DNA from 2 places in the Paenibacillus sp. EKM206P genome. Region 2 is predicted to be linked to the other one. Evidence: riboswitches for the same ligand, from Rfam matches in the RefSeq annotation. Region 2 holds a riboswitch; the other holds the start of a gene.
The links. Region 2 has a riboswitch for cyclic di-GMP ahead of G9G53_RS00805 (glycosyl hydrolase). Riboswitches for the same ligand answer to the same signal wherever they lie in the genome.

Region 1: linked by a shared signal. The riboswitch ahead of G9G53_RS12455 (collagen binding domain-containing protein) and the one ahead of G9G53_RS00805 (glycosyl hydrolase) in region 2 are both predicted to bind cyclic di-GMP.

The regions. Positions count from the first base shown of each region.
Region 1 covers NZ_JAAMNQ010000005.1:31,216-43,977, forward strand. Annotated here, with positions in the region: gene G9G53_RS12455 (collagen binding domain-containing protein) at 1-3,153, opposite strand, end outside; cyclic di-GMP riboswitch class I at 3,348-3,428, opposite strand; gene G9G53_RS12460 (AraC family transcriptional regulator) at 3,479-4,360, opposite strand; gene G9G53_RS12465 (DUF445 domain-containing protein) at 4,955-6,211, shown strand; gene G9G53_RS12470 (TIGR02328 family protein) at 6,245-6,625, shown strand; gene G9G53_RS12475 (NAD(P)H-dependent oxidoreductase) at 6,728-7,402, opposite strand; gene G9G53_RS12480 (winged helix-turn-helix transcriptional regulator) at 7,591-7,974, shown strand; gene G9G53_RS12485 (stalk domain-containing protein) at 8,074-9,321, opposite strand; gene G9G53_RS12490 (YcnI family copper-binding membrane protein) at 9,560-10,309, opposite strand; gene G9G53_RS12495 (copper resistance CopC/CopD family protein) at 10,368-12,086, opposite strand; gene G9G53_RS12500 (bifunctional diguanylate cyclase/phosphohydrolase) at 12,358-12,762, opposite strand, start outside.
Region 2 covers NZ_JAAMNQ010000001.1:173,329-186,090, forward strand. Annotated here, with positions in the region: gene G9G53_RS00760 (O-antigen ligase family protein) at 1-625, shown strand, start outside; gene G9G53_RS00765 (lipopolysaccharide biosynthesis protein) at 631-2,010, shown strand; gene G9G53_RS00770 (glycosyltransferase family 2 protein) at 2,033-2,872, shown strand; gene G9G53_RS00775 (glycosyltransferase family 4 protein) at 2,859-4,046, shown strand; gene G9G53_RS00780 (glycosyltransferase family 4 protein) at 4,043-5,191, shown strand; gene G9G53_RS00785 (glycosyltransferase) at 5,220-6,320, shown strand; gene G9G53_RS00790 (UDP-glucose dehydrogenase family protein) at 6,326-7,654, shown strand; gene G9G53_RS00795 (hypothetical protein) at 7,900-8,043, shown strand; gene G9G53_RS00800 (sugar phosphate nucleotidyltransferase) at 8,298-9,674, shown strand; cyclic di-GMP riboswitch class I at 9,830-9,910, shown strand; gene G9G53_RS00805 (glycosyl hydrolase) at 9,924-11,525, shown strand; gene G9G53_RS00810 (hypothetical protein) at 11,574-12,762, shown strand, end outside.

The sequences.
Region 1 (12,762 bases), on a different contig from region 2:
CTTACCTGAGCCTCCAGACGGGGGTGACGGGTCTGGATGAGTAGGCGTTCCTGGTTCGTTTTTCTTTTCTTTACGGTTGGTGATCACAATCTTTTTTACACCAGAGCTTTGTCGCAGTGTTGCGTCTATTTTGATCTCAAGCTTGCTCTCGGTGATTTTATAGCCCTCCGGTGCTGCCAATTCCTCCAAGATGTAATCGTCATGAAGCAAGGAGGAAAAGATGATTTTGCCTTCCTGATTGGTGGTCTGAATGAGAGGGGCTCTTTTTTGACCTTTATCATAGAGTGCAAACTGTGCGCCAGGCAGTACCTTCTCAGGCATATCCTGGTCTACCTTGGTCAACTCAAGACTTTCGGTCACACCCCCGCCGGAACCGGAGCCGGAAGACGTTCGTACGATGATTTCCTGGCTGGTTTCCCGTATCTCTGTCGTCAAGCGATCCCCCTCAAAGGCAACCTTATTACTCACTTTGGCTTTGTCCTCAGCATGAATGAATGATTGGTATTCAAGAATAAAAGCAGAGGAAATATCCTTGGCAAAAGCAAGTTCAAAAGTTTGCTGGCCTTGAGCATCTGTTTTGATATACAGCTTGTAATCTTGGTTTCTAATCAACTCGGTGCCCTTGGTGGTATTTCCGTTGGCAGCGATGATTGTAGAGTACAAATGAAAGGAATCCTCGATTAAGATTTGATTGCTGCTAGGCTGATCTATAATTTTAGCGTTGGATACATGTGACTGTCCTTCATTGATGCGGATGCTCCAGTCGATCTTATTTCCATTTTGTGTACCGACTTTAGATACATATTCTCCACCATGAGGTACCGTGACTTGCGCTGCCCATTTGGAGACTGTTTTTTGTCCATCCAGTAGAAGGGCTTGATTATGAATTTCCTTGTCAATCAGTTCTCCTTCCAATGAAGTTTGAAAGGTAATCCAGTAGGGAGTCTGTATCTGCTCCTTGAACTGGATACGCAATTCATTCCCATTTTGCTCGGAGGGAGGGATAATGGTGTATTGATCTGCCGGGATTTCAGCCCCTTTTTGTACGCCATCCCACCATCCCAGCAAGGTCATATCGTGTACTTTCACGGAGCCGGGCAGTAACTTCTGACCTTGCAGCAAGGGGTCTCTCACTTCCGCGTGGTTTAGGATCTTGCGATTGTAGTTGGCTTTAATGTCCCAGGTAATGAGCTTGGAGGTCGCATTATAGCTTCCTTGCTTGGCACCGTTTCGTTGTGTCATAAAGTCCGGCCAGATCGGGCACTCCACGGCATGCGATGATGTTTCTCCGTCTTCAAACTGGTATTCTATAATGGATTTATTACGAAACTCAGGCTTCGTCGTATCCGTTTTCCAGTCATTGTTATAGGTGGTTGAATACTTGATCGTATAAGCTTTATGAATGGTTTTATGAAATTTGAGCGTAAATCCTTGTTTATAGTCCTGTGATAGCGGAATCAGCTCATAATCCGTGGGGGCACGTAGCTCCGTTGTTCCGTCAACAGTTTGAATTTTCAGGGTGTCCGGCAACAAGGCCAAGCCCCCGTTTGGAAACACATCGTGAATGACAATATTTTTCATGGTGTACAAGTCTGTATTAATGGTAATCACCCAAGGTATGATTTTGGTGTTGTAATTGGGTGTGTCATACATTTTAGTCATAACTCCGCTTGTGATTTCTGTCGATACGATCTTCTGGATTCCATCTGAGGTTATGATGTTTATAACTTTTCCATTTTCATAGACACGGCCTCTGGCTTGAGTCTGGTATCGGATGGTATAGGCTGAATCTACGTCAAAGTTAAATTGAAGTTTGAAGCCGTTGCGGTCCGGATAATCAACTGGGATGACAGTATACGCCCACGATGGGAGTTCCTCCAGCGTGTTTCCTTTAAATACTTTCAAGGAACCGGGTAGCAATTCTTGAGTTTTGTTGAAATGATCAATTAAAAGAGCTTTGGCTTCGGGGATTTTTGTCTCGCCGAAGTTGTATCGTATGGCCCACGAGAGTGTTTGTGTGGCATGATCATATTTTTCAACCTTTTTGGACAAAAACTCACCACGTTCTACCTGAACAGTACCGGTAGCAGCAACGTTCTCTATCGCATCTCCTGAAAGCGTTGCTGTGTTGGAAAAACGAGTTTCGTCGCCAGTAATGCGCGTGGAATATTGAATCTGGTAGGCCGTGTTCATGCTATCGTCTTGAAAACGAATCACAAACCCTGTCCCGGCCTGATCTGCTTCAATGGCATATTCACTCGCATTTACTAGGTCTCGAACAACGGTCGATCCGTCGATATTGACTTGGAGATGATAGAGCCGGATAGAGTCTCTTCTGAGTTCCAGTCCTAAAGGAATTGGATCGGTGATGAAGGCATGCTTTACGGTGTTTAGCTGTTTGTTCACATCAATGGTCCAGTCGATCTGATTTGTGCCAGCTAGTTTCCCTTGTTTGCTTAGGGACGGCCCTGACTGGGGCTTTACATTCACGATGACCGTTTGCACCCCGCCTTTGATCGGAATCGCAATGATGACCTCTGTACTACCTTTCACTATTTCTTTTGTAAACTCGGTTTTGATTTGCAGTTTGCCGCTGACATTGGAATGAGTCTCTACATATGGGTTAAAGGTCATGATCACCTTGCCCTGACGATCTACTGTGAAGTATCCCACGGTTCCGTCGGTAGTGACTAACGGAGATGAGATATCAGTGTAGATGACAAACTGTTCTGGTAAGTGAAAGGTGAAAGTGTCTCCTGACTTATAGGTATTGTCAGGAAGCTCCCATTCATAGCCTAGTTGGATGGCTGATCCGATGTCGAATTGGCTGTCGGGACTATATACTGCATCAATGACATGCCCTGATTCGTCGGTCAGGCTCAACTTCGTTAGTATGCTCTGCGGAGTTGCATCATGTTGAGATTTTGAACTGACTGCTCCTTGAACGAAGGGGGGCGTATTTGAAGGAATCTCCCTGGGAGGTTCAAGGTTTGGGACACCGTATACAGTATCCGTAACGGTATGTGTAGGATCGGATACAGCACTCTGCGGCAGTTCTGGGGCTGGAGCATCTGCGTAAGCCAGTGTTGCGTTGAAAAAGCTTTGGACAATGAGCAATAAGGCAATGATCATTACATTTATTTTTGTTCTCATGCTCCAAGTGATTCTCCTATTCATCGTAATATGGCAATGCTTCGTTCGAAATTAGTATATTCAGCATGCTAGGCTGACATGACTATCCCAATAGAAAAAAAGCCCTGATCATAGCGATCAGGGCTTTTTTCGAGATAGGCATAGCAAATTGTGGTGGATCTATGTAAAAAAGGGCATAATAAAAAGCTCGTTCATCTGGTAGCTGGCTGCCATCCGGATAGGAAGGCCCTATAGTTTTGCGTCACTGCCTTTCGACAGCTTTGCCATTAACTTGAATAGCTTGTGCGTCTATCATCTATCAAACTGGTTTCATGTAACCTCTCATTTACAGCTTGGAACGGTTCCCCCACTTCTTGCGGAAGGAATGAGGTGTTTCTCCTACATGCTCCTTGAACAGGTTAATAAAATGGCTCGTATTGGGAATACCTACGTACCTTGCGATATCCACAATGGACATGTCACTGGTTTTAAGCCAGCTTTGAGCGGCCGTGATACGGACATTAATGAGATAATCAATCGGAGAGAAACCGATCTGCTTTTTGAAATTTTTAGCCAAATTAAACTTGTTTAATTCAAACATGTCTGCCAGCGAGTCCAGTGTTATTCGCTCACAGTAGGACTGATCCAAATATTGCTGTACCCGACGTACTTCGCTGAGGGTTTCAGCATTCACATGCTGGTGATCATAGGGATGCTGCAAGATGCACATCAGTATTTCACCAATGAGCCTGGACGTTAGCAGTTCAGCGGAAAGACTTCTGTCAGACTGCCCACAAATCAGAGCATGCAGTTTGTCCAATATAATATACGGATTATGCATGGATATTACCGGTTTATTATGCTTGGCAAATTGTTCGTAAAAGTTTCCGATCAGGTTGCCGTACAGGTATAAGCTGATAAACTCCCAGGCTTCATGACCGGAGGTGCTATATTGCACATACTCCTCACAATTAATAAAAAACAAATCATGAGGCTTTAAAATATATTTCTTGTCCCGGTATAGTAATTCTCCCTTACCAGACAACGTAAAAACAAGCAAAAAAGAGGCGAGTTCTTTTCTTTCCACCGTAAAAGCAGAAGTTTTTTGGAAGTAGCCTAATTCCTGAATATATAAAAGGGATTGCTTGGCAAAAGCGGAGGGAGTGCGCACAATTACGACAGGTTCGCCGTTCCAGAGGCCCTCGTTGTTTTTTTGGTCTGTTGTCATATTCAATTCCTTTACAAAGAAGCAATTTTATCTAGCTTATCTTGGTTTGATTTAACCAATATATAATGGCTGATTAAACATGATTTACTATATATAAAAGTTTATTTTATCACATGAAATATGTCTATATATCAAAATATGTTTGTAAGTTTTATAGAAGCCTCGCTCTTATGGACATCTAACCTGATCGTCCGTATAAAAGGTCGAATATTGTTGAAAGAATTCTGAGGTCATCATGGATTCAAATCCTTTCTGGGGTCAAAGATAGAATTAGTGCTGAAAAAGATATCTTACATGCCCATTCAACTTTTCCCTTCACTTCTCCTTTCGGTTTAAGAAATTTAGGACTTGGTTCTGATAAAATGGTTCGTAAGGCTTATTATTAAAAATGAGATTTTGGGCCTAGTGTTGTGATTTAGTTCACGAACATGAATGTAAAAAAGAGAGATATATGCATAAAAAATTACGCAAAAAGTGGCCTTACGCGTTTCATCAAGAGTGCTTTCAACTTTGGAAATGACACGGGCAATGATATGATGGGTAATACAGGTATAGTGCTTTACTTACTCGACAGTCAGTTTGGAGGATTACAGGATGGGAAAACCCAAAAATACGAAAACCGCAGCGGCTTGGTCGCTTGTTATTCTAGGGGCAGGCTTTGCAGCCACATTGCCCTTCCAGCAATATGGCTGGGCTCGTTTGTTAGCCGGAGCTTTTGAGGCAGGACTTGTAGGGGGACTGGCGGACTGGTTCGCTGTCACTGCTTTGTTCCGTCATCCGCTAGGCATTCCGATACCACATACCGCGCTGCTTCCTAAAAATAGGGACAAGCTCACAAATGCCTTGGTGAGTACGGTGGAAAATAACTTGCTAAACAAAGACAGCATCGCGTCTAAAATTGCAGATATTCGTTTGGCCGATTTGGTGCTGGGTGGTGTGGAAAAAGGTTTGCGCACGCCGGAGGCGGCGGCATCCATAGATGTTCTTGCCAAGCGGCTCGTCCAGTCGCTCCCGCTCGCGGAATTGGCTCCGGTCATCGTGGCAGAGCTCAAGCGGCAGATGACTGACTTTGACGCCGGACCGCTGCTGGAGGCGCTTGCTCGTCAGACCAGCGAGAAGGGTTATGATCGCCGCGCGCTGGATTACACGCTGGAACAAGCCGAGTCCTGGCTTTTGCGACCCGAAACGGGCTATACGCTGGGTACCTTAGGTATGCAGGCTGTCAGCGGTTTGCAGGTGAGCGGACTGATGCAGTTTGCCTTGAACGCATTCCTCGGCTATCTGAACGAAGAGCGTATGGGTGAAATGATTCGTCATTTTTTGCTGGATCAGGTAGCAGAACTGCAAAGGGAAGAGCACCCGCGCCGTCAGGCCGTGCTGGATGGTCTAAGAACACAGGTGACCCGATTGGCGACGAAAGATACGGTTCAGGAAGGGTTGAACGGCTGGAAGGATAGCCTTGTTGAAGCCTGGGAAGGTGATGCGTCGGTGCTGGGAAAAATGGAGGAACTGCGTATACGCTTATTGGACTACATGGAAGACGGAAGCTATGTGCAGACCTATATTTTACCGCTATTGGATCGAATGTTGACTGATTTAAGAGGGAATACCGAGCTGCTGGACAAGATTAATGTGCGAATTGTGGAAGGTATTACTGGACTGGTGGAAGCCAACCATAGTCGGATTGGTAACTTGGTGCGCGAAAATGTAGACAAAATGGATAACAAATCCCTGATTGCACTGATGGAGGACAAACTGGGACAGGATTTGCAGTGGATACGTATTAATGGCGCAGTTACAGGCTTCCTGATCGGCATTGTGCTGACAGGTATCCGTATGCTAATCCAATAGATCAGAAAAAGCTACAGATAGGGTTGTGGAAGCATGAGGCTTTGGCATGAACATTTAATCGACAAGTTACCCCGTCCGCAACTGCTGGGGCAACATCGTGAGTGCTGTGCCCTGCGCGGGAATGGGTGGGGCAAGCCACACGCCACGGTGAATTATGTGTTCGATTATCACCCCATGCTGCTGGTGCGCTATCATAGGCTCATTATGGACGAAATGAAAAGCAGAGGGTACAATGTTGACCCACTATGGGAACAGCCTTTGTATCGCGGTAAGCAGTGTGAGCCTTGGGAGGCAGAGCTGGGTGAGGAACTGGCAGGCGCGGGTGCATATGTGGAGCATGACGATGAGTATATGAAGGAGTGCCTGGATAACCTGGCTTCCAAGGGGATTTTAATAGAAATTGAAGTGACCTAAAAAAGACGGGCTGTGGTAGGTTCATCATTCAGATGAAGTGCCGCAAGCCCGCTTTTTTGATGCTTCAATGTTCATCGTTTGGGAGAGAATCGGGATATTAGATTACAGAATCCAGCGTGTGACCTTTTCCAGGGGTTGTCTGGATTTTTCACGTTTGGGTTCATGAGCGCGATAACCGAAGGCAGCAATGACTGAAATATCGAGCAGCCCGTTCTCCAGCAGTCCTTCTTCCTCCAAAATGGCATGCACCTGATCGTAGTTAAAACCCTCAATCGGACAGGAGTCAATACCGATCTGAGCCGCCGCGGTCATCATATTGCCTAAGGCAATATAGGTTTGCTTGGAAGCCCAGTCAAATAGCGTACGTTCGTTTTCCAGCAGGCGTTGACTTTCACCCTGGAAAATCTTATAGCGGCCTGGCAGTGAGGCAAATTCCTCCTCAGACATACCCTTAACCTCTTTATACATATACTCCACGTAAGGAGAATCATAACGAACATCCTTGCGCGCCAAAATCAGGATGACGTGGCTAGCCGCAGGAATCTGCTTTTGACCACCGCTGGAAACCGCAGCCAGCTTTTCTCTTAATGCCTGATTTTGTACAACTACAAACTGCCATGGTTCAAAACCGACGGAGCTTGGAGAAAGTCGCCCGGTTTCGAGAATGAACTGAAAATCCTCTTCCGGTATGATGCGATTGGGATCAAATTCTTTCGTGGCGTGCCTGAACAGAAAGGCGTCCAGAATTTCCTGTTTTTTAGCTGATGTATTAGACATAAAATGTACTCCTTTGGGTATGGGTTTAGTTGGTGCTCTATGGGTTTTCTGCTACTATAATGAGAGCTGATATCGAATATATAGTTATCATATAGAAAGTTTTTGCAGGGAACAAGTACGCACATATTTGTTCCTTGTCATACGTCTGGGGCTATTGGTTTACACATTCTACAGAAAGAAGGGTATACATGGCACAGGAGATGGAACATGCAGTTAGCGTTAATTTTGGATGTCCGGTAGCGAAAACCGTCGGGGTTATAGGCGGCAAATGGAAGGGAGTCATCTTGTATCATTTGACCACAGGACCGCGGCGCTATAACGAAATTCGACGGACCTTGCCCAATATTACACAGCGGATGCTAACCTTGCAGTTGCGCGAATTGGAGAGAGATGGCATTGTGCACCGTGAAATTTATAATGAGAACCCACCGCGTGTGGAATACTCGCTTACCCCGTTAGGAGATACGTTAAGGCCGTTGCTGGATTTTATGAGAGACTGGGGGATCTTCTATGGAGAACAGGGTTGCGAGCCTGTGACGACAACTTCCAAATCAGGCAAGCACTTTTGTTAAAGGGAATGAAGAAAGCCCGCCAGATGATTTCATAGAAGACGCATAAGAAATCATCTGGCGGGCGAAATAAGGTCGGTTTTACTTGGATAAAATGTACACTTATTTAAACTCGATGGCTTCGTTCATCTGCGCCCAGGCCGTTTCTCCAATGATGCCCAAGCGCCAGATAGCGATTCCTTTGAGGTCATAACGTTTGGCTAAACCGATCTTGGCGTTAACGGTGCTGTCTTTTTCGCTACCCATCGAAATCCCCAAAATGAGCTTGTCCCGCGAGGTTTCCTTCAAGGCCAGTTGGATGGCTTCATCCACTTTTTCCAAAGGCTCAGGTGTAGCCTTTTGTCCGTAATCATAAGCCATGATGATCAGATCGTCCGCCAGATTGCCCAGCGTTTTGTAGTCATAGCCAGAGTAAGAGCTGTTCAGCGGATGCAGAACGACGGTGAGCTTGAGCCCGGCCTGATGCGCTTTGGTCGATAGCTTTTTAATAAAGGTGTTGTAGTCTGAACGAGCTTTGGCTTTGTCGCCGCTCCAGCCCAATCCTTCCAGGTCTAGCGTAATGCCTTTAAATTGTTTGTCGGTGGCGGTGCTGACAATTTGGGAAATGGTTTGTTCTTGAAGCTGCGTATTTTCCAAAACTTTGGTCAGCTCGTGATTGCCATCTCCGGAATAGACCATCAGGTAAGGGGAAGTCCCCTGGCTGTCTGCCTCCTGCACAATGGACTCTGGCGTTACAGTTCCAGCGGCTTGAGGCCATTTGTATTCTTTGCCGTTTGTGGTAAATTGTCCGTTCGTATCAATTCGACTCCAGCCGAAGGCAACGACGTTAAAATCCGGTATTTTGGATTTTTGGTCAAAGGAAGACAGCGCATAGAAGCCTACTGTATACATCGATTCACGAGGCGATGTAATGGAGACCGTCCGTGTTCCCTGGTTCCAGTTCACCGTGGCTCCAAACTGCTGCCCGAAAAAGCCCAGCGGAATCATGGTGCTGCCGTGCACGGTTTGCGGAGCGGCTGTTAGTTGAACCGCTTGTCCGTCCACTGTGGCATTGCGGCTACCCATCTTTAGAATCACCTGCTTGGTAGCAGAATCTTGCGCTTTGGTAGCGGTGATGCTTTGGCTGGCTTGGTCCCATTTCACTGTAATGCCAAGAGCTTCAGAAATCGCACGAAAGGGAACCATGGTCGTGCCGTTCATCATGGCAGGTTGTACAGGGAACGGTAATGGATATCCGTCCAGCATAATGCTGATCTTGCCGGCTTCAGCTTGTGCCAAGGGGCTATAGATGCCCACTGTGGTACTCAGAAAAATAGCACTAGATAACAAAGCCTTATTTACGATTTTCATCCTATGATCTCCTATGCTCAATAGATTGCAATGCTATCATGTTAGAATCGTGAGGTATCTATCATTTTACCAAAAAAATGATAGAAAGGTGAATGTGAAATAATAGGATGAGATGAATCTGAATATGTGTTAAAGCTGAATATTAATCGTTTTCTTTCATACCAAAAAAGCTGACCCCTTTTAAATAGGTATCAGCTTTTTCTTTTTAAAACGCTCTTAACTTTATACGTAACCCAGATTACTTGCGGCGCTTGAGTGCAATACCAACAGCTGCGGCACCAAGAATGACTGCAATGATCGAGAGGACGAGAGCTGTCGTTTGTGCAGTAGAGCTGGCTGGAACAGAAGCGGCAGGTGCAGCTTCTACAGCATTGTTTGAAGCAGGTGCGGGGCTGCTGCTATCTTTAGTCGTATCTGTGCTCGCGTGACCTGCTGTCGTACCCGCCGAATCGTGTCCGCTGTCTGCGGCAGGGACAGGAGTTGCGGACGTGGCATCCGCCGTGATTTCGGTAATAGAATGAGGACTGTTACTTCCTTCATCGCCTGTCCATTCCACGATACTTCCGTCACTATAATATTGGAAGGCGTCCCAGGCTGCTGCGGTATTCTGGTCTGCATTTTGCGCTACAAAGCTAAAACGCTGATATTGACCTGCTTGAATGCCGTCTTTTTCAGTCGTCCAGGTCACGGTGATTACTTTGCCAGAGCTGTCTTTTTCGGTGGCTACCTTCCAATCCGGTACAGGCTCGTATTGTTTGAAAACGACCTCTTTCGGAATTTTCAAGGCGACTTTGGTGGTTGGAATGTTTTTTTCCACGGGTACTTTCAATGTGTACGTTTCCCACGCATTAGGTTGTGAAACAGAAGGCTTGACTGTCACATGTGCACTGGCCATACCTGCAAAAAGTAAGGCACCCGCTGCGATTAGACCCACAGAGGTCGCAAACCTGGAAAATCTGGATTTTGCTGTTTGAATTGTTGTATTCATATTCAATTATTCGCTCCTTTTAAGTGAGGATTTCACAAAATCCTGAAGTATAAAATAATTATTTTTTACCGCCTACATGCAGGGTGAATTCAGCATCAACCGCATCGAGTGAAGCCGTCAGAGCATGTACCTTTACCGCCCATGTTCCTTCGGAGGTCATCAATTCCTGACTGCGGAATGGCTGTTGCTGCTTCACAGGTAGAACAAATTCCTGTTGATCTTGGTCAGGGTCTGCTGGAGTGAGCGTTAATGTAACCTGCTGGATTCCTGAAACGGCAGCACCCTTGCTGTCCTGAACGGATACCTTAAATTCATTGCTGCCCACAGCATTGGGACTGACTGCCAGGGTAACGTTATATCCACCCGTAGTGCGAGTCTCCTCAAACGGTACAGCAGGTGCCTGACCGGGTGACAGGTGAGTGAGCACCGCAGTCAACAGCATCACGAGCAGGCCGACGGACAACTCGGCACGCAATCCCCGGGCGGCTTGCTTGCTGGGCGCCGCTTGCCGTGCGCTGCGGAACTGGCTGGCCGCGAAGGCCAGCATGACTAGCAGCAGCGCTGCTTTGCCGAGCAGAACGAGTCCATAGGACGTGTTCAGCAGCATGGAGGGAGCCGGAATGTACAGCACGGCTCCATATATACCGGTGGCGAGTAACGCCGCCACCATAGCAATGCCCCAGCCGGCGAAGCGGCGCAAGGCGGCTTGTCGCAGAGTTGCCCGCTCGGATACGGGCAACTCTGCTCCGGCAACCGGCAGGCACACGACCATGACGGCAAGTGAGCCGATCCAAAAGGTTGCTGCCGCGAGATGGACGAAGTCCGCCGCAATAGCTGGAGCTGGATGCGTAGCCGCTGCCGGATGACCGACAAAGGCCTTGGACAGCATGAGGCATAGCGTTAGGAGAGCCGAGCTGTAGCCCCAAAGACGGCGCTGGCGACTCGAAATGCTGTAATCCAGCGCGTAAATCAGCGTTACGCTTAGGAGTAGCACGAGAATCATCTGGATAAACCAAATTTGTCCGGCTCCAGTAAACTGGAGAGCTTCTCCCAGAATCGGGAGTGAGAAGCCCTCCCTGATGGAAACCCCGGCATCCCATGAAGCCTGAAGTGGCAGGCTGATCAGAATGGCGGCAGACGTTATGCCGTAGCCGCTCCATAGCAGTTTATTCCAGCGGGGCGATGTTTCAAAGGGCCGCTGATTTTGCTTATGCTGTTCACTTTGATTCTTGTCTTGGCTTATGCTCGGTAAGATGAACAGCCGGAAACAAATCGCTCCAAAAAGCAGCGATAGTCCTATGTAAAGAAACCAACGGACAGCGATTAAGTCGATTCGTGATGTCCCTGAGCCTTCAGGTGCGGTAGCTTGATGGGTAGGCGCATTGGAACCGCTGCCTACTTGAAATGGAATAACTCCATTAACTGGATGTCCGTCTGCGGATAAAGCTCTCCAACTAACAGAGTAAATTCCATTTTTCATCCCTGGGATCAATTGGATTTCCATGGTGGCTTTGTGATTCGGGTCAAGCTGTGCTTTTCCTGTGTCGACCCGCTTGCCTGTTTCGTCGGTCACTTTGATCGACATGAAGGCAGATTGCAAATCTTCATTGAAGGTAATGGTCACCTGAGAAGGCGACTTGTCCAAAACCTGATTTTCGGTCGGACTGGATTCAATGACAAATGCATGAGCCCACGAAGAGTGAGGAAACAGGACCAGAAGGGGGAGACACAGCAATAAAAGACAAGCCACACGGGCTGGTCTGGACGGATACAACATGCTTGTGAAGTCACCTTCTCTCGATTACTTGAAGCGAGGATATCCCCATTTATAACATTTTATACAGGAGGATTTTGCCTGACGTACAAATCCATTCCTATCTTAATCATAGTGCATATAGCGCGAATAGATGGAGCGAATTATGACATTTATATGAAATTTGAAATAATAAGCATTATACAAAATGCCAATCATATGAAAACCCCTAGTGTGGTTGAATTCAGGACGATTTCAACCATGCTAGGGGAAAGAGGAAGAGCCTATGAAGGAATTAGAGCCCTGTTTCCATGAGATCCGTGAAAGCAGGTTGCTTGTGTTGAATATAATGGATAAAAATAGCCGTTAGTTTGGGATCGAATTGGCTACCCGAGCAAGCGCGTAATTCTTCAATGGCCTCCTCGAACGTTTTGGTGGGTTGATAGGGACGCTCGGTTGTCATCGCATCAAAAGAGTCGATGATCGTCAGCATCCGACATAAAAGTGGAATTTGCTCGCCCTTAAAGCCAAACGGATAGCCTCCTCCGTCATAACGTTCATGATGCAGCTCCACAAAAGGAATCAAATCTACGAATCGTTCGTTGGCTTCTACAATACGCTTGCCCCACATGACATGCGCTTGCACCATCTGCCATTCCTCACCGGACAGCTTCTCTTTTTTATTGAGGATATTCCAGGG
Region 2 (12,762 bases):
TTGTCTCTTAATCACGCTGGTACGTTCAGCCTGGCTAATTGCATTCGTCATGTTGCTGGCTTATATTCTCAGTTCATCTTCCAAGGGGAAGTGGAAGACCTTGGTTCAACTAGCTGTCGTCGGTCTTCTTCTCTACATTATTGTTCCAAAACTTCCAGGAGCAGAGGGTTTGGTGGCTCGCATGCAGACGCTGACGGATATTCAACAGGATCATTCGTACAACGAACGTTTGGATTTACTGCATACGATGCTTCCGGCGATTACTAGCAATCCGGTCGGGCAGGGGATCGGGAGTGTAGGAATTGGAACCAAGCTTGATAACGGCGGCGATCTCGGCGAACTTGGGATTATGGATAATGGATATATTGCCATTTTCCTCACCTTCGGTATTTTCGGAGCATTCTTTTTCTTCGGCGGTCTGTTCGTTATCATCAAGCGCCTTCTTGTCCGTATTGCCGAACGAGATTCCAGTCAGCCTTATATTAGACTGGCGTTGGCTACGTGGGCCGGAGCTGTAGCCAGTCTCATATCGGATAATGGTTTCCCGGGTATGCGCGGCTATCTGATCTGGATGATGATCGGAATAGGACTATGGGCAAAAGATGTCATCGCGGAAAGAAGGTAAAGGCTGTGCAAAACTTACAAGCATTATCCGCACCTGTCCGGACACTATGGTCCACGGTGATTCGGTTTGCCAAAAGCAAGGATAACAGCTCTGCAGCGGTAAAAACGATGATATTCAGTATGCTGATTCTCGTCGTGAATATGTTGACTGGTGTGCTAACAGCACGGTTCCTGGGTCCTACTGGACGCGGGGAACAGACCGCGATGGTGAACTGGTCCCAATTTCTCGCCTTCTGCATGAGCTTCGGTGTCCCGTCTGCATTGATTTACAATGCCAAAAGGAAACCAGAGGAAACGGGCAAGCTGTATGGTTTGGCCTTGTTGCTGGCTACCATGTTCGGGGGCTTGGCGACACTCGTCGGAGTATTTCTAATTCCTTATTGGCTGCGCTCTTTTTCTTCATCGGTCATCCTTTTCGCGCAGTGTTCCATGATGATGTGTCCGCTCATAGCGATTTCACAGATCAATAATGCATTGCTTCAAGTTCGCTCGGAATATAAGCAGTACAATTTATTCCGGTATCTGGTACCGCTAAGTACGTTGCTGGGTCTGGCGATTCTGATCCTAACCGGAAATATGAATCCGTACACCTCGGCATTGGCTTATTTACTACCAGGCTTGCCGATTTATATCGGTGTCACGATACGAATGATTCGGCTGTACAAACCCAAGGTAAAGAACAGCTGGACGCAATTTAAAAATCTCTTTACCTACGGTATGGGTTCATACGGAAATGATCTCATGGGGCAGGTTTCCACTTATATTGATCAGATTTTGATTGCGGGTCTGCTCAGACCCGCTGATCTCGGTTTATATGCAGTAGCGGTCAGCTTGGCCAGGATGGTGAATGTATTTTCTACCTCGATCATTGTCGTGCTGTTTCCCAAAGCCTCTGGTCTGAATAAGGAAGAGGCGGTGGACATAACATTTCGGGCATTTCGAGTGACATCAACAGCAACCTTTCTGGCTGCGATGATGCTGATGCTGATTGCTCCGTTCGTATTTACATTGTTATATGGTCAAGAGTTTAAACAAGCGCTTACGGTATTCCGGTTCCTTGTGCTTGAGGTTGCTATCAGTGGAGGGACCATGGTGCTGGCACAACAATTTATGGCGTTGGGTAAGCCCAAACTGGTTACCATTCTACAGGGTGTCGGATTGGCGCTCGTCATTCCATTGCTGTCCATACTCGTGCCGAGATATGGATTGACGGGTGCAGGGATAGCAATGCTGTCTTCGGGGATTCTACGGTTCATTTTCATTTTATGTAATGTTAAATTCGTTCTAAAAATGAAGATTCCAAGACTGCTTATTTCCAAACAAGATTTTCAATGGCTCCGATCAACGATGTCACACTACATCCGGAAAAAGCCAGTTAACGGTTAGATAAAGAAGGAGGCACCCGCTAATGAACCACATGTCTAGCGTTCCCGCGGACAACCGGATATCCGTAGTTATTATCGCTCAGGATGATGGCACTCGAATCACAGCCGCCATTAAATCCTGCAAGCCCTTTGCGGACGATATCGTCGTCATTGACGGAGGGAGCAAGGACAATACGATTCAGGTAGCTGAATCCTTGGGCTGTCGGGTGTTTTCTAACCCGTGGCCCGGTTATGCCAAGCAGCGCATGTTTGGTGTTGAAAAAGCGGAATTTGATTGGATATTCCTGATTGATACGGACGAAGTAGTGGATGCAGAGTTGCTTGGAGATTTGTTGAAAGTAAAAGAAACGCTCCACGATCCGGCCAAAGCATATTCCGTATTTCGGATTGGTGATTTTCTCGGCAAATGGATGAATAAAGGCGAATATCTGGTTCGTTTGTACAATCGTCGTATTTATGGCATTACGAATAGTCTTGTTCATGAAATGCCGGATGTAGCCTCTTCCCAGATTGTCAATCTGGAGGGTGTGTTATGGCACTACGGCTTCCGCAGCATCAGTGATCATATGACCCGTTTTAATAAATATACAGATCTGGAAGCAGAGACGGCGTTTAACAAAGGAAGATCCTTTCGGATGACCAGACTGTTGTGGCGGCCTCCTGCCCGCTTTGTGCAGAAGTATTTTGTCCAAGGCTTATACCGCAAGGGATTGGCGGGTTTTGCCGTAGCCGTTTTCTGGGTGATGTATGAGTTTCTCGTCTGCTTCAAGCATTATGAGCTAACCAAGCGGCGAAAAAAGATAGAAATCGTGGATGACGGACATACCGAGCAGAAAGGAGAAACCAGCTATGTCGTACAATAACGGATTTCGTATTGCGGCAACGGGGTTGAGCTGGCCGTCTTTGCAGCCAGGAGGCCTCAACACATATTTCCAATCGATCTGTGAGCAGCTTACGTTAGAGCGCAATACGTTGGATGCTCTAATCTGTAGTGACGAGCAGCCGCAAGCGCCCGACCGTATTCGGATTCATACGATTGGCAGCAAGCAGCAATCCATCTGGAAGCGCCGGGAGCTAATGCAAAAATATGCAGCAGAGTTGTTCGACAAGCAACCGATGGATATATTGTATTCCCATTTTGCTCCCTATAGTGTCGGGCCAGCGCTGGAGGCGAAAAAAAGAGGAATCCCGGTAGTTACCACCTTTCACGGACCGTGGACGGAGGAAATGAAGATTGAAGGACAGGGTATCAAGCATTTTCTAAAAACGACGTTGGCTAAATCCATTGAAATGAAGGCCTACGGTCTGTCGGATAAATTTATAGTGCTAAGCGAGACTTTTCGGGATATTTTGCATGAGCACTATAAGGTTCCACTCAGCAAAATTCACATTATTCCCGGAGCGGCGAATGTAGAAAGGTTCCACCCAGCAGAGGATCGGGGAGCAGTACGAGAGCGCCTGAATTTGCCGCAAAACGCGACGATTGTGCTAACCGTTCGTCGTCTTGTTAATCGAATGGGACTGCTACAGCTACTCGAAGCATGGCGACGAGTAACCGAGCGTCATCCTGATCATCTGCTGCTGATTGGAGGGAAGGGCCCCTTGATGGAGGAATTGGCTTCCAAGGTAGCGGAATACAATCTTCATAACCATGTAAGGTTGCTCGGTTATGTGTCGGATGAGGAGCTTCCACTGTACCATCAAGCATCGAATTTGTTCGTCGTACCTACACAGGCGCTGGAAGGTTTCGGTCTGATCACGGTGGAGGCAATGGCTTCGGGACTGCCAGTGCTGGCCACTCCTGTGGGCGGTAGCAAGGAAATTTTAAGAGGATTCCGTCCCGAGCTATTGTTCCAGGGAACGGACAGTGAAGCCATTGCTGAAGGATTGCTGCGTGTGCTGGATCATCGTGAACTTCTACCGAATGCAAGGGAATGCCGGGACCATGTCCTGAGCAGATATACATGGGGACATGTAGCGGAGCAGGTGGAAGAGGTGTTCCGACAGGTCCTTGACAGAAAGGCGGCGGCGAAATGATGAGAGTAGCTTATATTGACCATACGGCAAGATGGAGCGGCGGCGAAGTCGCTTTGTATAACATACTGACGAATATCGGGGAACATATCGACCCGCTCGTTATTTTGGCAGAGGAGGGCGATTTGGCAGATCGGCTTCGGCAGCGTGATATTGATGTGCGCATCGTTCCATTGGACGATTCGATTCGCAATCGGGGACGGAACGCCGTGAATCTAGGTGCGCCTGCAGCAGCTTTTCGTTTGCTGGCATACGGTAGAAAACTTGCGCCCTTGCTGCGTGAGGAAAAGGTCGTGTGCGTTCACACGAACTCGCTCAAGTCTGCACTGTATGGTACAGTAGCTGCCAAATCGGCGAAGCTGCCCTTGATCTGGCATATCCGTGATCACATCGGTCCGCCGTATCTGAAGCCGATTGTAGCCAAAGGGATTCGGCTGATGTCCCGCTTTTTGCCCAACGGAGTGATTGCCAATTCCAAGTCCACGCTGAGTGCATTGGAGTTACCCCCGGACAAAAAGACGCTCGTCGTTTATTCCGCTTTTGCCAAAGCAATTACAGCACGTGACACGGCTGCGCATTCACGTGGTGATGACTCGTTTAACGTCGTATTGGTCGGCAGATTGGCGGAATGGAAGGGACAACATATTTTACTGGAAGCGGCACGTTCCTTTTTACCAGATCAGCGCGTGAAATTCTGGCTGGCTGGAGATGCATTGTTCGGAGAAGAGGAATACAAGCAACGATTAGAGTCCACGATGCGCGAATACGGGTTGGCTAATGTCAATCTGCTGGGGCACGTCGATGACATTCAAGGCCTGATGCAGCGTTGTGATTTACTGATTCATACCTCTATTACACCAGAACCATTCGGTCAGGTCATTATTGAAGGCATGGCTGCTGGTCTCCCAGTGATTGCTTCCAATGAGGGTGGACCCAAGGAAACGGTGGTACCCCATGAAACCGGGCTACTTATTGAACCGGGTGACCCGGCTAAGCTGGAAGAAGCCATCCGCTGGATGTTGGAGCATCCACAGGAACGTCAGCAGATGGGTGAGAGAGGGATGGAACGGGTCAAGAAGCATTTTGTCATCGAGAACACAGTTAAGGATATAGTTCATTACTATAAGGGTTTGTTGGCAGGAGTCTGACCGACATTCGCGTTAAAGGATGATTTAGATGAAAATAGCGATAGCACACGATTACTTAATCCAAATGGGCGGAGCGGAAAGGGTAGTAGAGGTATTCCACGATATGTATCCGGAGGCTCCTATCTTCACAACGGTGTTCAGCGACGACCGCCTGTCGCGTAACTTGAAAGATGCGGATATTAGAGCCACTTGGCTACAAAAAGTCCCAGGAGTGAAGGCCAACTTCAAAGGAGTGCTGCCGCTATATCCCATCGCTATCCGTGATTTTGATTTTAGGGATTTCGATATTGTTTTAAGCTCCAGCAGTGCATTTATGAAAAGCATCCAGGTACCCAAACATACGTTTCACATTTGTTATTGTCACACACCGATGCGGTTTGCCTGGGATTACGATACATATATGGCCCGGCAGTCCAAATCCAACCTGCTCAAAAACATGCTAAAGCTGTACATGAACCGGTTGAAAACATGGGATGCCAAAACTTCGCGCAACGTAGACCAGTTTGTCGCCAACTCTTCGGTTGTTAAAAGAAGAATTTTGCACTATTACCAAAGGGATTCGGATGTCATTTTCCCACCTATTAATACATCCCGTTTTAAACGCGCTACAAACATCGGTGACTATTACCTGATCGTATCCCGATTGGTGTCCTACAAGCGCATCGATCTCGCGATCGAAGCATTCAAACGTAACGGTCTCAAGCTGCGCATTGTGGGTGAAGGACCAGATCGTAAACGACTCGAAGGTATGGCTGCCCCGAACATTGAGTTCCTCGGCAGGCTTGAGGACGAAGAGGTTAACAAGCTGATGGCAGAATGCCGAGCGCTCGTTTTTCCGGGCGAAGAGGACTTCGGTATTACGCCTTTGGAGGCGAATGCGGCCGGACGGCCTGTTATCGCTTTTCAGGGTGGAGGAGCGCTGGATACGATTGTTCCTCATGTGAACGGCGTATTTTTCCGCAAGCATCAAGTAGAGGATGTGCTAGAGGCCGTCGCAAAGGTCGAGCAGCATGCATGGAATGTGGACGATATCATTACCCATGCCCGCAAATTTGATGAAGATAACTTCAAGGATCAACTAAAAAAGTATGTAGAACAAGCCTATGTGAACTTTCTAAAAGGAGGATGAACGGAATGAAGCTGGCTGTAATTGGTACTGGATACGTTGGGCTCGTCTCGGGTGTATGTTTTGCGCAAAAAGGTAATGAGGTGATTTGTGTCGATCTGGAGCAGTACAAAATCGACATGTTGAACCGGGCAGAATCTCCGATTTATGAACCGGGTATTGAGGAATTGATTGCGCTGAATCTGGAAGCAGGTCGATTGGAGTTTACTTCGGATTTGGCTGATGCGGTACGCCGGTCGGATATCGTCATTTTGGCGGTAGGTACGCCTTCTCTGGCTAACGGCGAGGCGAACTTGTCCTACATTGAACAGGCGGCTGCTGATGTTGGGAAAGCCATGAACGGGTATAAGATTATTATGACCAAGAGTACTGTACCTGTCGGAACGAACGAAAAGATTAAGGACGTATTGGCTCGTCACACGAGTTTGTCTTTCGATATCGTATCTGCGCCGGAGTTTCTGAGAGAAGGCTCAGCTATCAATGATACGCTTCATCCGGATCGCATCATTATTGGTTTGGACAATACTGGATTGCGTGAAACAATGGTCACTCTGCATCAGGTGTTCACGGATAAAATCTATGTGACGGATATCCGTAGTGCTGAAATGATCAAATACGCGTCCAATGCGTTCCTGGCAACTAAAATTTCGTTCATTAACGAAATTGCTAATATTTGCGAAAAGGTTGGCGCCGATGTAACCTGTGTGGCTGATGGTATGGGTATGGACAAACGGATCGGCTCCTCTTTCCTACAAGCAGGGATCGGGTATGGTGGCTCTTGCTTTCCAAAAGACACAAATGCGCTTATCCAAATTGCGGGTAATGTAGACTATGAATTTAAGTTGTTGAAATCGGTGGTCGAGGTGAATACCGACCAGCGATTTATGATCGTATCCAAGCTGCGTGAATCGCTGGGTCAACTGAACGGTGTGTCGATTGGCATTTGGGGCCTCGCCTTCAAGCCAAATACAGATGACATCCGCGAAGCTCCAGCACTGGAAATCGTAGAAACGCTCATTCAGGCAGGCGCAATTGTCAAGCTGTATGATCCCATTGCGATGGATAAATTCAAGGAGCACGTGGATCACCCGAATATTGTGTGGTGCTCATCCCCACAGCAAGCCGCCGAAGGTAGCGACGCTGTGTGCCTGTTGACCGATTGGGAAGAGTTCAAAAAGGTCGATCTCGTACAACTGGCCTCCCTTCTGCGCAAACCGGTTCTAATTGACGGTCGTAACGTATTCGCCGAGGAACAGATTCAAGGCTCCGGGCTGGAATACTATTCCGTGGGTCGTCCGCGGATGAGTGGGTGGAACAGAGATAAAGTGGAAGTTTAAAAAGTGACTGTGGTGGTGGGGGAGGCGCTGCGCGTGCAGATTGTTCTTCCGATTGCTGTTACCCCCGGATTTTCTTGATTGTGTAAAACATTCAAAGGTTAAAATCCGGGGGTAAAGGCAAACGCTGACGCTTCTTCAGAACAATTCTGCCCGCTCCGTTGCTTTCCGCCGTGGAGTCACAGTTTTAAACTCCCACCTTATGGGATGGGAGTAGGAAGGGCGTATCGGAAGGAGCGGCGCGGTTGATGCCGCTCCTTCCGGTCAAGCGCCGCTGCGCCGCCCCTGTGGAGCAAGCACTACCATGCGGATACGCTATGCTGCTCCTGCGACGCAAAGACGCCATTGCTGTTGCCGAAGGCGTGAGATTTTTACAGGCTGACCGGACTTAATAATGTCCGGTCGCGCCTTTTGCAATAAACGATATGATCGGCATGATGCATTTTTGAGTAGCGCAGGGGTGGATTTGAATCTGGAGAAGCGATAGCGTTCGCCTTTGTACCGGGATTCAAACCTATATACGATTTTATATAATCGAATGAATCCCGGTCCAACAGCGATCGTAAGATCAAATCCAGCCCGTAGCGGACTACTCAACCCTGCCCCATCCGATCACCCATACATTATAGAGAGGAAGTGGAGAGTTATGAAGCTCGTACTTTTGTCTGGTGGTTCCGGTAAAAGATTATGGCCTTTGTCCAACGATTCCCGTTCCAAACAATTTTTGAAGGTACTGGAGAGCCCGGAGGGGACTTCGGAATCCATGGTACAGCGGGTATGGAGACAATTGGGAGACAACGGATTATCAGAATCCTCGTTTATTGCGACAGGGAGAGCACAGGTCGAAATGATCCAGAGTCAGGTTGGGCCGAATACGCGTATCATTGTTGAGCCAGAACGCAGAGACACCTTTCCTGCGATTGCGCTGACAGCGACTTATTTATATTCCATTGCGGGTGTTTCACCTGATGAAATTGTAGCTATATTGCCTGTAGATCCTTATGTTGAGGATGCTTTCTTCGCCTCCGTAGCCCAACTGGAACATACGCTTCAGGAGAGTGAAGGCAAGCTTGCATTAATCGGGGTTGTCCCTTCCTATCCTTCAGAGAAATATGGTTACATTATTCCGAAAAACGATGCCACCCAAGGTAGCACTGGCTACCGCGAAGTGAGCCATTTTCAAGAGAAACCCGACCGGGAGCAGGCGGAGCGTCTGATTGAACGCAATGCTCTATGGAACTGCGGGGTTTTTGCGTTCAAATTAAGTTATTTGCTGGATATCTTGGCATCCAAGGGATTGCCGCTGAATTATGAAGAAATGCAAAAGCAATACGCATCTCTGGAAAAAATCAGTTTTGACTATGAAGTAGTCGAGAAGGAAAAGGACATTGTAGTTCTTCCGTATGATGGTTTTTGGAAGGATTTAGGTACTTGGAATACGCTCACAGAAGAAATGTCTAATCAACAAGTGGGCAGAGGTGTAGTAACGGAGGATTGCGTCAATACGAGTCTTATTAACGAGTTGGACATTCCTGTGGCGATCATTGGAACGAATGATCTGATTGTAGCCGCTAGCCCGGATGGCATTCTTGTGACCAATAAGGCAGAAAGTCCTCGTATTAAAGAAGTGCTCAAGGCTCATGATCAGCGTCCAATGTATGAAGAACGTCGTTGGGGGCAGTATCGGGTTGTGGATTATGTCAAATATGACGAGGGTAACGAGGTATTGACCAAACGAATCCGCGTACGAAAAGGCAAAAATATCAGCTACCAGCTTCATTTCAAACGGAGTGAAATCTGGACCATTATTAGCGGTGAAGCGGAAATTATTTTGAATGAGAAGCTACACAAAGTAAAGGCTGGTGATGTAGTCCGCATTCCTGAAGGGACGAAGCATAGCATTTTGGCTGTGACCGATGTGGATTTTATTGAGGTGCAGACTGGCTCTGAATTGGTTGAAGAGGATATTGTCCGCTTTTGTATGGATTGGAATGAAATTTCCCGTCACCAATTTATCTCATAATTATTTTCGTGAAAACGAAAAAAAGACAAATTCATGAAAATTCATGGCCCAAACTGTCGAATTTGGGCGAAAACCTGTAAATTCATGAACATGACCTATTAAATTTTGGTAAAATAAAGTCGATACTTAGGGTAAGAAGGAATCCAAACTCCTTCCAACGATAAACGCAGCCCTGTCGAAAGGCAGGTACGCAAAGCTAAAGGGCCTTCCACAAGGATGGCAGCCTGGCTACCGAAAGGAAGAGCGAAAGTGAGATTCAATTTTATTCCTCTGTATCGACTGATACGTCATGTACTCCCCGTTGTTATACTTTTTTCATTGTTGCCCGTCGGTTTTGGTGATTCTCTGTCTGTGGCGAATGCCGCTTCATTACAACCTGTTAATTCGGACGCTTCTATTCAGGCCCGTGAACTATACAATTATTTACTCAACATCTCAGGGAAAAAAATAGTCACCGGTCAGCATGATTATTTGGAAAGTCCGGATGAATTAAGTAACAAGGTCCAAAAAATCAGTCAGGCATATGTAGGTGTACACGGCTATGAGATGGGAGCTATCTCTGGTCAATCTGACGCTACAGAAGCAGCGCAACGTAAAAATGTCGTCGATAGTGCTATCCGTTGGGACAGATCCGGTGGTATTGTGACGATGACTTTTCATGAAGCGCTACCAGGTAGGCCACTGACTTGGGCCAATGTACAGGCGAAAGTAAGTCAGACAGAGTTCAACAAATACGTGACCCCAGGTACTACGCAGTATAACCTCCTCATTGCCGATCTGGATAAGGTCGCTGTATCGTTAAAGCAGCTTCGTGATGCAGGGGTTCCGGTTTTGTGGAGACCTTACCACGAGATGAATGGCGACTGGTTCTGGTGGGGAAACAAAAATAATTTCAATCAGCTATGGAATATCATGTACGACCGTTTTACCAACACACATCAATTGAACAATCTGCTGTGGGTATGGAGTCCGAATGCGCCCAATTCGTATACTGTCCCGTACACCCCGAAATACCCGGGGGATGACAGAGTGGACATCTTGGCAGTAGATATTTACAACAATGATTTTAAGCAAAGTCATTACGAAGGTCTGCTTGGGCTGGCACGGAATAAGCCGATTGCCATTGGGGAGCACGGTGAGATGCCTAGTTCTGAGGTGTTGCAGGCTCAACCTAAATGGGTATATTCCATGACTTGGGGCAAGATGCTGACTGAGAATAACACAACAAATCAAATTCAGGATTATATGAATGATTCGAGGAGTTTGACGCGGGATGATGTGAAGAATGGATTGGAAACGATTCAACCACCTGGGACAGATATACCGACCTTACCGGACGAGGGACAAAGTGAGCCTATCCCGGCTCCGCCAGTAGTGATCGTTCCCCCAGCTCCGACTCCTCCTTCTGTTCCTGATGTGGTATATGTGAACGGGTTGCGTGGCGAATATTTTAACAATATGAATTTGAATGGAAGTCCTGTTTTGATCCGTACAGATAGCAAGCTGGACTACAACTGGCGTGCCAATGCAGCTGACCCTAAGGTGAATGCCGATCAGTTCTCGGTTCGCTGGACGGGTAAAATCAAACCGCAATATAGCGAGACCTATACGTTCACCACGATATCCGATGATGGTATCCGTGTATGGGTAGACGGCAAGTTGGTGATTGACAGCTGGTTCAAACAAAGCTGGACAGAGCGTAAAGGCAGTATGACTTTGGAAGCAGGCAAAATGGTAGATTTAAAAGTAGAATACTATGATGAAAAAGGCGACGCGATGGCACGTCTAATGTGGGAAAGTCAGCATGAAGCGAAAGCGGTGATTCCCGGAAACGCTTTGTTTCTTCCTTGATTAATACTCTTTCCCGGTCCAAAAATTTGAGGAGAGAGGGTCGATCATATGATAAAAAAATGGTTATCCCATAGGTATACAGTAGTTTTATCTGGACTACTAGCGATCGTAGCTATAGCGATGATCGCTTGGTTTATATACACGCCTTCAAGAAGCGCAGAATTGCAGACGGATAAAGTAGCAGCTGCCAGTCCAGTATGGAAGCTGGGGCAGAGGGATGACTCTTCAGCGGAATTCAAAGGTGTGGTCGGCAGGGATAATATCGACATTTCTACAGCAGCTGCCTCTACCGAATCATCTGCTAAAGGAGCAATGTCAGCGTTGTCGGTAGCAGAAGAGAGTACAACAGTTCCGGTATTGCTCAGCAGTGGAGATATTCCTCCCGGTTTGAATGCGTCCACGAACCCTGAACTGACACTCCAGTATAAGCTGAATCAGATTCCTCCCAATGGTATGATATTCCGTGTTCGGATTTTAGATGCGGGCAAAGCAGTCCCACAAATGGCTGTATTTTCAAATCAACAGCTGTCCGGTATTATTCAGATTGCCGGAGTATCCGGTACTGGGAGTGCTTATAATTTCAAAAACAACTACGAGCTGTATATACCCAAAGAGCAATTGCAAAGCGGTGTTAACGTACTCAAGCTAAAGACAGCGCGCTGCCTATACTGCTCCTCTGCAGAAGATAAAAATGTGTGGTGGACTTGGGATGACTTGAGCTTGGAGACGTTAGCTTCACCTGCGACCGAACCGGTACACGGTAAATATATACTGACCGGAACAAATGTGAACAATAAAGAATTTTATTATGATCAGGGTGCAGTTAAGCATTTACCATACGTTCTCAAATGGCTGGGAATTGCTTATAGTGGCAATGTCATGAGGGTCACCTGTGCCAGCAATGTGGGCAAGGCATGTACAGACGTGGATGATTACTATCAAACGTTAAAGCAGTATAATATGCAATCGTCTGCTTTGTATTTATATACAGGTGATATCAAGCTGCAAAAAGATGGTTCTCTGCCAGAAACGGCCAAGCAAAAGTTGCGCGATTATGTAAAAAAATACGGTTCTTATCTTCAATATTATGAAGTAGATAACGAACCTGGATTATTTAATCGCTCCAAGGCGGTAAATCTGGCTGTAGCTAAGTGGTTGAATACGGAAGGGAAGCAATTGGCACCGCATCTCAAAACGGTAGCGCCGGGTTGGGCCTACTGGCCGACGTACTCTACCA